Regions from separate parts of the Lacticaseibacillus jixiensis genome, predicted to be linked through region 2. Evidence: predicted binding sites of a transcription regulator. Region 2 holds the regulator's gene; each other region holds the start of a gene.
What was found. Region 2 encodes NrdR, which represses ribonucleotide reductase genes. Its sites were predicted from a motif close to ACACNATATATNGTGT; they were not measured.
Positions count from the first base shown of each region.

Region 1: a site for NrdR is predicted at 1,083-1,098, ahead of pnuC (nicotinamide riboside transporter PnuC). Genes of this name have one in related genera too.
Region 3: a site for NrdR is predicted at 1,384-1,399, ahead of nrdH (glutaredoxin-like protein NrdH). Genes of this name have one in related genera too.

Region 1 covers NZ_BAAFPR010000004.1:10,512-13,795, forward strand. The annotation lists tRNA gene ACGG90_RS03405 (tRNA-Leu) at 1-75, opposite strand, end outside; gene ACGG90_RS03410 (NAD(P)H-hydrate dehydratase) at 206-1,030, shown strand; gene pnuC (nicotinamide riboside transporter PnuC) at 1,261-1,959, shown strand; gene ACGG90_RS03420 (ACT domain-containing protein) at 2,248-2,514, shown strand; gene ACGG90_RS03425 (PFL family protein) at 2,525-3,284, shown strand, end outside.
Region 2 covers NZ_BAAFPR010000006.1:105,917-109,200, reverse strand. The annotation lists gene polA (DNA polymerase I) at 1-300, shown strand, start outside; gene mutM (DNA-formamidopyrimidine glycosylase) at 310-1,158, shown strand; gene coaE (dephospho-CoA kinase) at 1,155-1,763, shown strand; gene nrdR (transcriptional regulator NrdR) at 1,805-2,278, shown strand; gene ACGG90_RS05575 (replication initiation and membrane attachment family protein) at 2,380-3,284, shown strand, end outside.
Region 3 covers NZ_BAAFPR010000001.1:21,002-24,285, forward strand. The annotation lists gene nrdH (glutaredoxin-like protein NrdH) at 1,081-1,314, opposite strand; gene cls (cardiolipin synthase) at 1,464-2,915, opposite strand; gene ACGG90_RS00120 (nitroreductase family protein) at 3,023-3,284, shown strand, end outside.

The sequences.
Region 1 (3,284 bases), on a different contig from region 2:
CAGGAGTCGAACCTGCACTTGGATAACCAAACAGCGACCTGAACACTGCGCGTCTGCCAATTCCGCCATTGCGGCAAAACGTTACGTTGCTAACTTAACAACGAAAACTAGTATATCAAGCTTTGCCAAGGCTGTCCAGCTTTTAATGAAAAAACTTGCCCCGTCGAATTTGGCCATGCGGTACAATAAAAACGGAGGTGAGACAATGCAGGCAATTGATGAAGCGTTGGTTCGACAGGTGATCAAAGTGCGCAATGTTGAGTCACACAAAGGCAATTATGGGCGGGTGTTGATCGTAGGCGGTAATCCGCAATACGGCGGCGCGGCAATTTTGTCAGCCAGTGCCGCGGTGTATGCCGGCGCTGGTTTGGTCAGTGTCGCCACTGCGGCAGTCAACCGCTCGGCGTTACATGCCCGCTTGCCGGAGGCGATGATCTTACCTTATGATGATCCAGGGTTTGCCGCGTTGGTGGCCAGCCAAGACGTGGTTGTTGTCGGACCAGGCCTCGGCGTTGATCAAACGGCGCAAGCGGTGTTAACGCAGACTTTTGCTGCGGTGTTGCCGACGCAAACGCTGGTGATCGATGGTTCAGCAATCACCTTGGTGGCCCAGTTGCATCCTGAGCTGCCCAAAGCCCACCTGATTTGGACCCCGCATCAAATGGAATGGCAGCGGCTAAGCGGCGTGGCCATTGCGCAACAAACCCCTGCTGCAAATCAAGCCGCGGCTGCAGCGCTTGCTGGTTGGGTGATCGTCAAGTCGCATCGCACTGAAGTATTTACCGACGCTGGGGCATTCGTTAATACAACTGGGAGTGCTGCAATGGCCACAGGCGGTTCCGGTGATACCTTGACTGGAATCTTAGCGGCATTTGTGGGGCAGTTTGGGCTGCGGCCGCAAACAGTGTGTGCGGCGGTGTATACGCATAGTGCGGTGGCTGACGAACTAGCTGCCAGTCAATATGTGGCCTTGCCAAGCCATGTGATCGCAGCCTTACCGAATTTCATGGCGCGCATGGCGCAGGCATGAAACCGCAGACAGTCATGCGGTGAAGACATCCAGAAAACGAGAAGATAGCTATCCACAAGATATTGTGGATATTTTTTTGAGATAAACTACAGATTGTGCTTGAACCTGAATGTCAGAAACGCGTATACTAGTTTCTGCAGTAATTTTTCATAAAAGGACGTGGCAAATTGAACTCATCTAAAGACAAAGCAATCACCAGTATCTTCGATCCGCGCTGGTATGTGGAACAAATGCGCGGCTGGACGTTTTCCAGCTATATGCTGCTGATGTTTGGCATCGGCGTGATTATCGGTACGACGATCGTTGGTCAATTGAACTTGTGGACTGTGTTGGCAATGGCTGCAGGGGTGTTAGGTTTCACTTGTACCATTTCGATCACCAATGTCCGGCCGTTAAATGGGGTTTTTGGACTGGTATCGGCAGTTATCTATATTATTGTTGCCGCCCGGGCCAAGAACTTCGCTGATGTGGTGTTGCAAGCCAGCTACATCGTATTGTTGGACATTCCGGTATTGATCATGCCTTCTTGGGCCAAGCATGTCGGCAAGCGGGTGCGCAAGTTAGGCGATGTTGGGGCCAAAGCTTATGTGGGTACTGCAGCCTTCTTCGTGATCGTCTTTGCCTTGTTGTATCTGATGGATACGAACTTATTCATTTCACCACGGCCAATCGTTGACGCTTTGGCAGGGACGATCGGGATCACCGGGAGTTTGTTGGCAACGTTGCGCTTTTCTGATCAGTATTATTTCTGGATCGTGCAAAGTGTGGTTTCCATCACGTTGTGGGGAATCACGGCTTTACAAGGCGATGCCAGCTTAACGCTGTTCTTCACTTACATGTTATATTTTGCCAACGATATGGTTTCCTTATTTGATAAAGGCGTCGTTTGGTTCCATAAGAAGAATTATTTGGCCCAACACGCCGAATAATCCAAGCGAAGCGGCCTGTATTTCAAGGCTGAGATAAGAGGATGACATTTGGGCGTATTTAGCCCAAGTGGCGTCATGACTTATCTCTGACCGCGATGCACCACGCCGCTCGACAAATCTCAAATGCCTGGTTCCCACGCTGCAATTTGCGTGGGAACCGGGCATTATTTGGCAGTGAAAGACAATTCGGTGCGGTAGAGATGAAAGCCGAACAATCTCAGATTAATGTGAGTAAACGATTAGGATTATGGTAGAATGGCTTTATCAATTATAAAGGTGGAATATAGGATGCAAGTAATCGTCACTGTCATCGGGACAGATAAAGTCGGGATCATCGCACAAGTCACCACGAAGCTTGCGGCACTTAACATCAACATCTTAGATGTCTCACAAACCATCATGCAAGGGGCCTTCACCATGATGCTGCTGGCCAAATTACCAGAAGATGCCGATTTCGCCACGGTCAAAGCTGACCTGACGACACTCGGCGATGGCATTGGCGTCGAAATCAAGATGGCGCGTCAAGAGATCTTCGACGCAATGCATAAGCTGTAAGAGGTGGCGTATGGAAACTAATCAAATCAAAGAAACAATCCAAATGATCGCCGAAGAGAACCTCGATATCCGCACCATCACCATGGGGATCTCGCTGTTAGACTGCATTACCGGGGATACCAAAACCACGGCCCAACATGTTTATGATAAGATCGTCACTAAAGCCAAAGACTTGGTGCCAGTGGCCAATGCGATTTCAAGTGAATTTGGGATTCCAATCGTCAATAAACGCATCAGTGTGACGCCGATCGCGATGCTGGCCGGGGCTGATCCGCATCCGGATTTTCTGCCATTGGCTAAGGCGATGGACGATGCAGCGAAAGCTGTTGATGTCGATTTGATCGGGGGTTTTTCAGCGACCGTCCAGAATGGCTGTACGCCAGCTGATTTGGCGTTAATGGACCAGATCCCAGCGGCTTTAGCGGCAACGGATCGCGTGTGTTCTTCGGTGAACATCGGCGCCAGCCGCTCGGGTTTGAACATGGACGCTGTTAAGATCATGGGCGAATGTGTCAAAAACATTGCTGCAATCGATCCCAAATTGGCCATGAAGTTAGTGGTGTTCTGCAACGCTGTGGAAGACAACCCATTCATGGCCGGCGCCTTTTGGGGTGTATCGGAAGGTGATGTCGCCATTAACACAGGGGTTTCCGGCCCTGGGGTGGTGCAGCGGGCCATTGCTGATCAGCCTGAAGCCAGTTTTGAAGTGATTTGCGAAACCATTAAGAAAACAGCTTTCAAAGTGTCGCGCATGGGTCAGTTTGTGGGTA
Region 2 (3,284 bases):
TCGCGCAACTTCAACTTGCGCCAGTTTGCCGAACGCACCGCGATGAACACCCCGATCCAAGGCTCTGCTGCCGACATCATCAAAGTGGCGATGATCCGCATGCAAAAGATGCTAGAAGACCAGCACTTGCAATCGCGCATGCTGTTGCAGGTGCATGATGAACTGATCTTTGAAGGCCCAGAAGCCGAAATGGCGACTTTGGCGCAATTGGTGCCGAAGGTGATGGATTCAGCTGTTGATTTGGCAGTGCCGTTGAAAGTCGAAAGCTCATACGGCCCGACTTGGTATGATGCAAAATAAGGAGTCACAATGCCCGAGTTACCAGAAGTAGAAAACGTCCGCCAAAGCCTCGCCGTGCTGGTGGTGGGCAAAACCGTTGCCGGCGTCAATTGCAATTGGGAGAAGATCTTGATCGGCGGCCGCGATTATTTTGAACAAACCTTAGCTGATCGCACCGTGATCGGCGTTGATCGACGCGGCAAATACTTGCTTTTGCGCTTTGATCAAGGGGTGACTATGGTGTCGCATTTGCGCATGGAAGGCAAATACCAACTGGCGCCCACGGCAGACACAGCCAAGCCGCGCTTCTTGCATGTGTGGTTTGATTTCACCGACGGCAGTCAGTTGCGTTATTTGGATATGCGCAAGTTCGGCCGCATGCAGCTGTGTCAAACCGGCAGTGAAACCACCGCGGTGCCAGGCTTGGCCAAGATGGGGCCGGAGCCTGTGCCGGCAGACTTTACGGTGGCCGATTTCTATGAGAAATTGCAGCACCGGCGCTTAGCAATCAAATCCGTGATCTTGGATCAAAGCGTGGTGGCTGGCGTTGGCAACATTTACGCCGATGAGACTTTGTGGCGGGCCAAGATCAACCCCGAGCAGCCGGCTTGCACCTTGACGCGCGCCGAAGCAGCGCGCTTGCATGATCAAATCATCAAGGTGTTGGCGGCGTCGATTGAACTAGGCGGCACCACAGTGCACACTTTTGTCAATGCCAATGGTGCCACCGGCGGCTTTCAAGACCACTTGCGCGTGTATGGCCAACAAGGGACGCCTTGTCCGGTATGCGGCACCACGATCGTGAAGATCAAAGTTGGCCAACGCGGCACGCATTATTGCCCGCATTGTCAGCCATTAAGAAAGCGGGTGGTGAAATGACTTACTTATTAGGCTTAACCGGCGGCATCGCCACAGGCAAAAGTACTGTGGCGGCGTTGTTTAAACAAGCCGGCTATCCGGTGGTAGACGCTGATGTGATCGCGCGGCAAATCGTTGAACCAGGCCAGCCGGCACTGCAACAAATCGCGGATCATTTTGGCCAACGCATGTTGAACGCTGATGGCAGCTTGAACCGGCACGCGTTAGGCCAGCTGGTGTTTGGCGATGCTAAGGCACTGGCTGAGCTCAATGATATCGATCGGCCGTATTTGCATGACGCCATTGCCCAAGCGTTAGTCGACGCGAAAGCAAGCAAGGCGCCAATCGTGGTAGGCGACATTCCGTTGTTGTATGAAACCCACTGGGATGAAGCTTTTGACGGCGTGGCGGTGGTGACCTTGCCCAAGGCTGTGCAAGTGGCGCGCTTAATGGCGCGCGACTCGCTGGATGAAGCCAGTGCCCAGCAGCGCATCGCCGCGCAAATGCCTTTAGCCGATAAAATGGCCAAAGCCGATTTCTTGATCGACAATTCGCTAGGCGAACCTGCCCGCATCGCCCAAGTGCAGCAGCTGATCAACCACTTGTTGAGTGTGTCCTCGAATTGATTTTCTGGTATACTAGTGAAAACGGATAAGAAGGTGTAAGTTTGCAGTGTCCACATTGTCATCACAATTCCAGCCGCGTTGTTGATTCGCGGCCCACTGACGGCGGCAAGGCGATTCGCAGACGTCGCGAGTGTGAAAACTGCGGCTTTCGCTTCACGACTTTTGAACGGATCGAACAAACGCCGCTGCTGGTGATCAAGAAAAACGGCACCCGCGAAGAGTTCAATCGCGAGAAGATCTTGCGCGGTTTGATCCGCGCGGCCGAGAAGCGGCCGGTGACGATGGAGCAAATGACCAAGATCGTCGAGCAAGTTGAAAATCGCCTGCGCGCCATTGGCGAGAATGAAGTCTCCAGCCAGGCCATCGGCGAATATGTCATGTCGTTGTTGGCCGATGTTGACGACGTCGCCTACATTCGCTTTGCCAGCGTGTATCGCCAGTTCAAAGATATGTCGGTGTTCATGCAGGAATTGCAAGGCATGATGAAGAAAGAAAAGCAGTCTGAAGACGACTGATTTGATGGAGGCGAAGTTCGCCTCCATTTTTGTGAGCGCCAGGCGATAATCCGGCGCAAATAGGTTAGAATAAAGGCAAAGCCAAAAAGGAGGTCCAGCCGATGCAGCGGCCACAAAGTTTCATGGCACAAGATGATTACATTGTCGCGCAAGCCAATTATTTCAGCGATTTCGACCAGCAAGTCGCCATCGCGTTATATCAGCCGCTGGTGGGGCCGGTGGCCTTGGCCATGTATTTAAGTTTGTGGCAAGAGGCCAAGCCTCAGCCGGTGTTGACCGACCGCCAGCCGCAAACGCGCTTGTTGGATTTGTTGAACATCAGCCTTGATCAGTTATTTGACGCGCGGGTGCGGCTGGAAGCGGTGGGGCTGTTGAAGTCCTACACTGCCGTTGACACCATGAGCCGCTATTATGCGTATGAGTTATATGCGCCGGTTAGTCCGCAGCAATTCTTCGCCGATGATTTGTTGGGGATGTTGTTGTATGACCGCGTCGGCCAAGCGCGCTATCAGGAATTAGCTGGACAATTTACCTTAAAGCCGGTACGGCGCAGTGATTGGCAAGACGTCACCCATGATTTCTTGCAGGTGTTTGATTTGACCAATGTGTTAGATACGCCTCCAGCGACTGCACAAGCCCAACAAGCTTTGCAGCTTAAACCCGCGCCGCAAGTGACGCTAGGCGACAACAATGCTTATGATTGGGTGTTGTTGGCACAACTGTTGGCCCGCACCAACCTTAAAGCTGGCCAGTTGGATCAATACCGCAACGCCATTTATCAACTGGCCAAGTTCTACGGGCTGGAGCCGACGCGCCTGGCGCCATTGATCATGCGTGCCACTGATCCCATGAGCGGCGAGTTGCATTTGCGCCAGCTGCAAGATTACGCTGAGCAAACTTACAGCAAAGCCGGCCAGCCGCATTACGGCACCAAACATGAGCAGCCAGCAGCAGCGCCGGCGCCAACGAAGACCAACTGGACTCCAGCGGAAGCCAGAATGCTTCA
Region 3 (3,284 bases), on a different contig from region 2:
ATACACATCGCTAAATGCGCTTTGCTCCGCTCTGGTATATTCAGTTAAGTACTCAGCGCCGTAAGCCTACGTGCGCTGAGGTGGTGGTACGATCTGATAACGTCCTGGCATTGCCTAGGGCTTCGGACACTAGGCTTCATGGCGCACTGGCGCTTTGAACGCACGAGCCGCGGTGCATGCCGTTACACATACACCCTCAAATCAGCTCGTGTAGGGATGCCGGGTACAGACCAACTTGTACTTTGCCAGTCTCAACACCCCACTGCAGGTTGCAACGATAATATAGCACCATCGCTAAACCTGTGCAAGCACTTTACAAACTTTTTACAATTAGATTCAATGTGCCTATTGTATGCAGTTTCTTGTACGCAAACAAACCACTTTCCTCACGCGATTACTCGCGGAAGAGAGGTGGCTTACCTTGATTCAGACCGTAACTCCAATTTTGATATCGTACCGCATGCGCGAGCAGTTTAGTAACCTGATGCGAATTTCGCAGGATTGGTGAAGCGCAGGTGCGTGGGGCCAGCAAGATGGTCAGGCCGTGAAACGTGTGGTGTCAGGTGAGCCTCGCGTACTTTGCGAGGCTTGCTCGACAGCACACGCGGCAACTTTTGAGATTTGCGAGGCGAGCCGCAGGCGAGTGCAAAGCTCAAAAGTTAGGCGTAAAACACGCGTATTTTGCGTGGTTGAAGCCGGCCGCACAGCCTGCGCCATCTTGCTGGCCCCACGCGCCGGAGCTTCACCGATCCGGGCCTTGCCCAAAAACTGGAGTCCATGCTTCAAACGCTGTGGTCTTCGTTGAGCTGCGTGGCGCAACGCGGGTGCGGCTAGCTACGCCATTGCACTTGAGGCAAAGACCGCCTCATGCGCAATGGCTAGGCTACCCGACCCGCTAGAAGCGCGCCACTCCGCTCTGGTTTCGTCGAGCTGCGCAGCCCAACGCGGCGTGATATAAGTCGTGACGCCGCCAAGGCAAAGAACGCCTTTGCGTCATCCCGCCTTATATCCACCGCTAAGTGCGGGCTGCTCCGCTTTGGGTACAAAAAAACCTCCCACAACTGGGAGGTATGCAGCGGTTTAGCTGGCTAATTGCTTCAAAGCATCTGGGCGGAAGCCGGAGAAGGCATCCAAGCCTTCTGCTTCAAGCACAGGTACCGCTTGGAAGCCTTTGTTCTTTAGGTAATCGATATATTCAGGCTCGTCGTTGATGTTGTGTTCGGTGAAGCTGATCCCGTGTTGAACCAAGTAATTCTTGGTCATGCGACATTGCGGGCAGCCGTTCTTGGTGAAAAGTGTGACATTGTTATTCATGTTAATCGCCTCGTTCTACTGATCTGATAGGACCAGTATACCGAATCTGGTAGTCGACGTCAAGCGAGAATACCATATATCGTATCTTCACCGATCACCCACGACATATGGTGCCTAATCATTATACCCACCCCAAGCCAAATTGCAAGCTACAAGATCGGGGACAACAGGCGTGAGAAGTGCTGCTTGAAGTGCAGATACCAGCCTTGAGCCGCGATCGTTTCCGGGGTCACACGAACACAATGCTTTAAATCAGCGTCAAACGCTTGCGCCAGTTGGCCGGCGATTTGCGGATCGTAAATGAAAGCATTGACTTCAAAGTTCAACTTGAAGCTGCGAATATCCATGTTGGCACTGCCGACACTGGCCAAGCAATCATCTACCACCATGGTTTTGGCATGTAAGAAGCCGTTTTGGTAATGGAACACTTTGACGCCAACGCGCGTTAAGGCGTTAGCGTAATATTGCGTCGCGCGAAAGATGAAGGGGTGATCCGGCATATTAGGGATCATCACCTGCACGTCGATCCCCGCCAAAGCCGCATTCATCAACGCATCAAACACCGTATCATCAGGGATCAAATAAGGGGTTTGGATGCGCACAGATTTGGTGGCACCAGTGATCAAGCGCACATAGCCGGCTTTGATTTGCTGCGCGTTGGAATCCGGCCCGGAAGCGACGATTTGCATGGCCTTAGCCGAGCCGTTGGCCAAGCTGGCCAGCGGCCGCGTGGGATAAGGCAGCTGGCGGCCTTGGCTGACGGTGGCGTTCCAATCCATGGTAAATTGGATCTTCAATGCCATCACCGTATCGCCTTTGATCCGCAAATGGGTATCGCGCCAGAAACCAAATTTCTTGCTGCGGGACAGGTATTGATCGCCGACATTAAAGCCGCCGATATAGCCGATTTGATCATCGATCACCACCAGCTTGCGATGCAGGCGATAATTCATGCGAAAATCCAAGATCAACCAGCGTGACGAGAAATATGCTTCCGCAGCCCCGCCGGCTTGGACCAAAGGCCGCCACCAGCGCGCATTGGCACCCATGGAGCCCCATGCATCATACACGACGCGCACCTTGACGCCTTGTTTGGCTTTCTTGACCAACAAATCGCGCAGTTGCGTGCCGATGGCGTCAGGGTAAATGGTGTAATACTCCACATCAATAAAATCCTTGGCCGCGGCAATATCGGCTAACAGCGCTGCAAATTTGCTTTTGCCATCGACATAAATGCTGACATCGCTGTTGGTCAAAACCGGCGCGCGGGCGGTGTTGAGAAATAAATTGATCAACTCGCGGCCGCTTTGGGTGAGCTGATCTTCCGGCAACAAGCGGCCATGAGCATTGGCCCGCTTTTGCAGCTGCACGAAAGCGGCGATCGCCTTGGCGTATTCGGCTTGGATCAGCTGCATTTTCTTGGCGGACAAGCGGCGGCCCACAAATAAATAGATCACAAAGCCGATCACCGGCAAGAAGATCAGCACCAACAGCCATGCCCAAGTGGTGGCGATATCGCGCACTGAGCGCAACACGGTAAAAATCGCCCCTAAAGTGTTCAGCACGATCAAGGCCAACAATAGGCCGGTAAGTAGGGACATAAGGGCCTCCTTTTGAAATTAAATTAATTATTTTTCGGTATTCTATTTACTTACAAAATGTCAGTTGCTATAATAACGCCATACTTAATGATAAAGGTGGTAACCACATGAATACTGATTTATTGACATCCTTGAAAGCTCGCCGCAGCATCTATGCCTTAAACAAAGCCGTGCCGCTGAGCCAAGACGCGATCGTGAACTTGGTCGAAGATGTGATCCAAGAAACGCCAACGGCCTTCAACTCCCAAACCACGCGCGCCGTATTCTTGTTTGGCGACAAGCATGATCAACTGTGGGACATTGTGGTCAAGCGGCTTGAAACCGAAGTCCCAACTGCCGAAGCTTACGAGAAGACCAAGCAGAAGATCG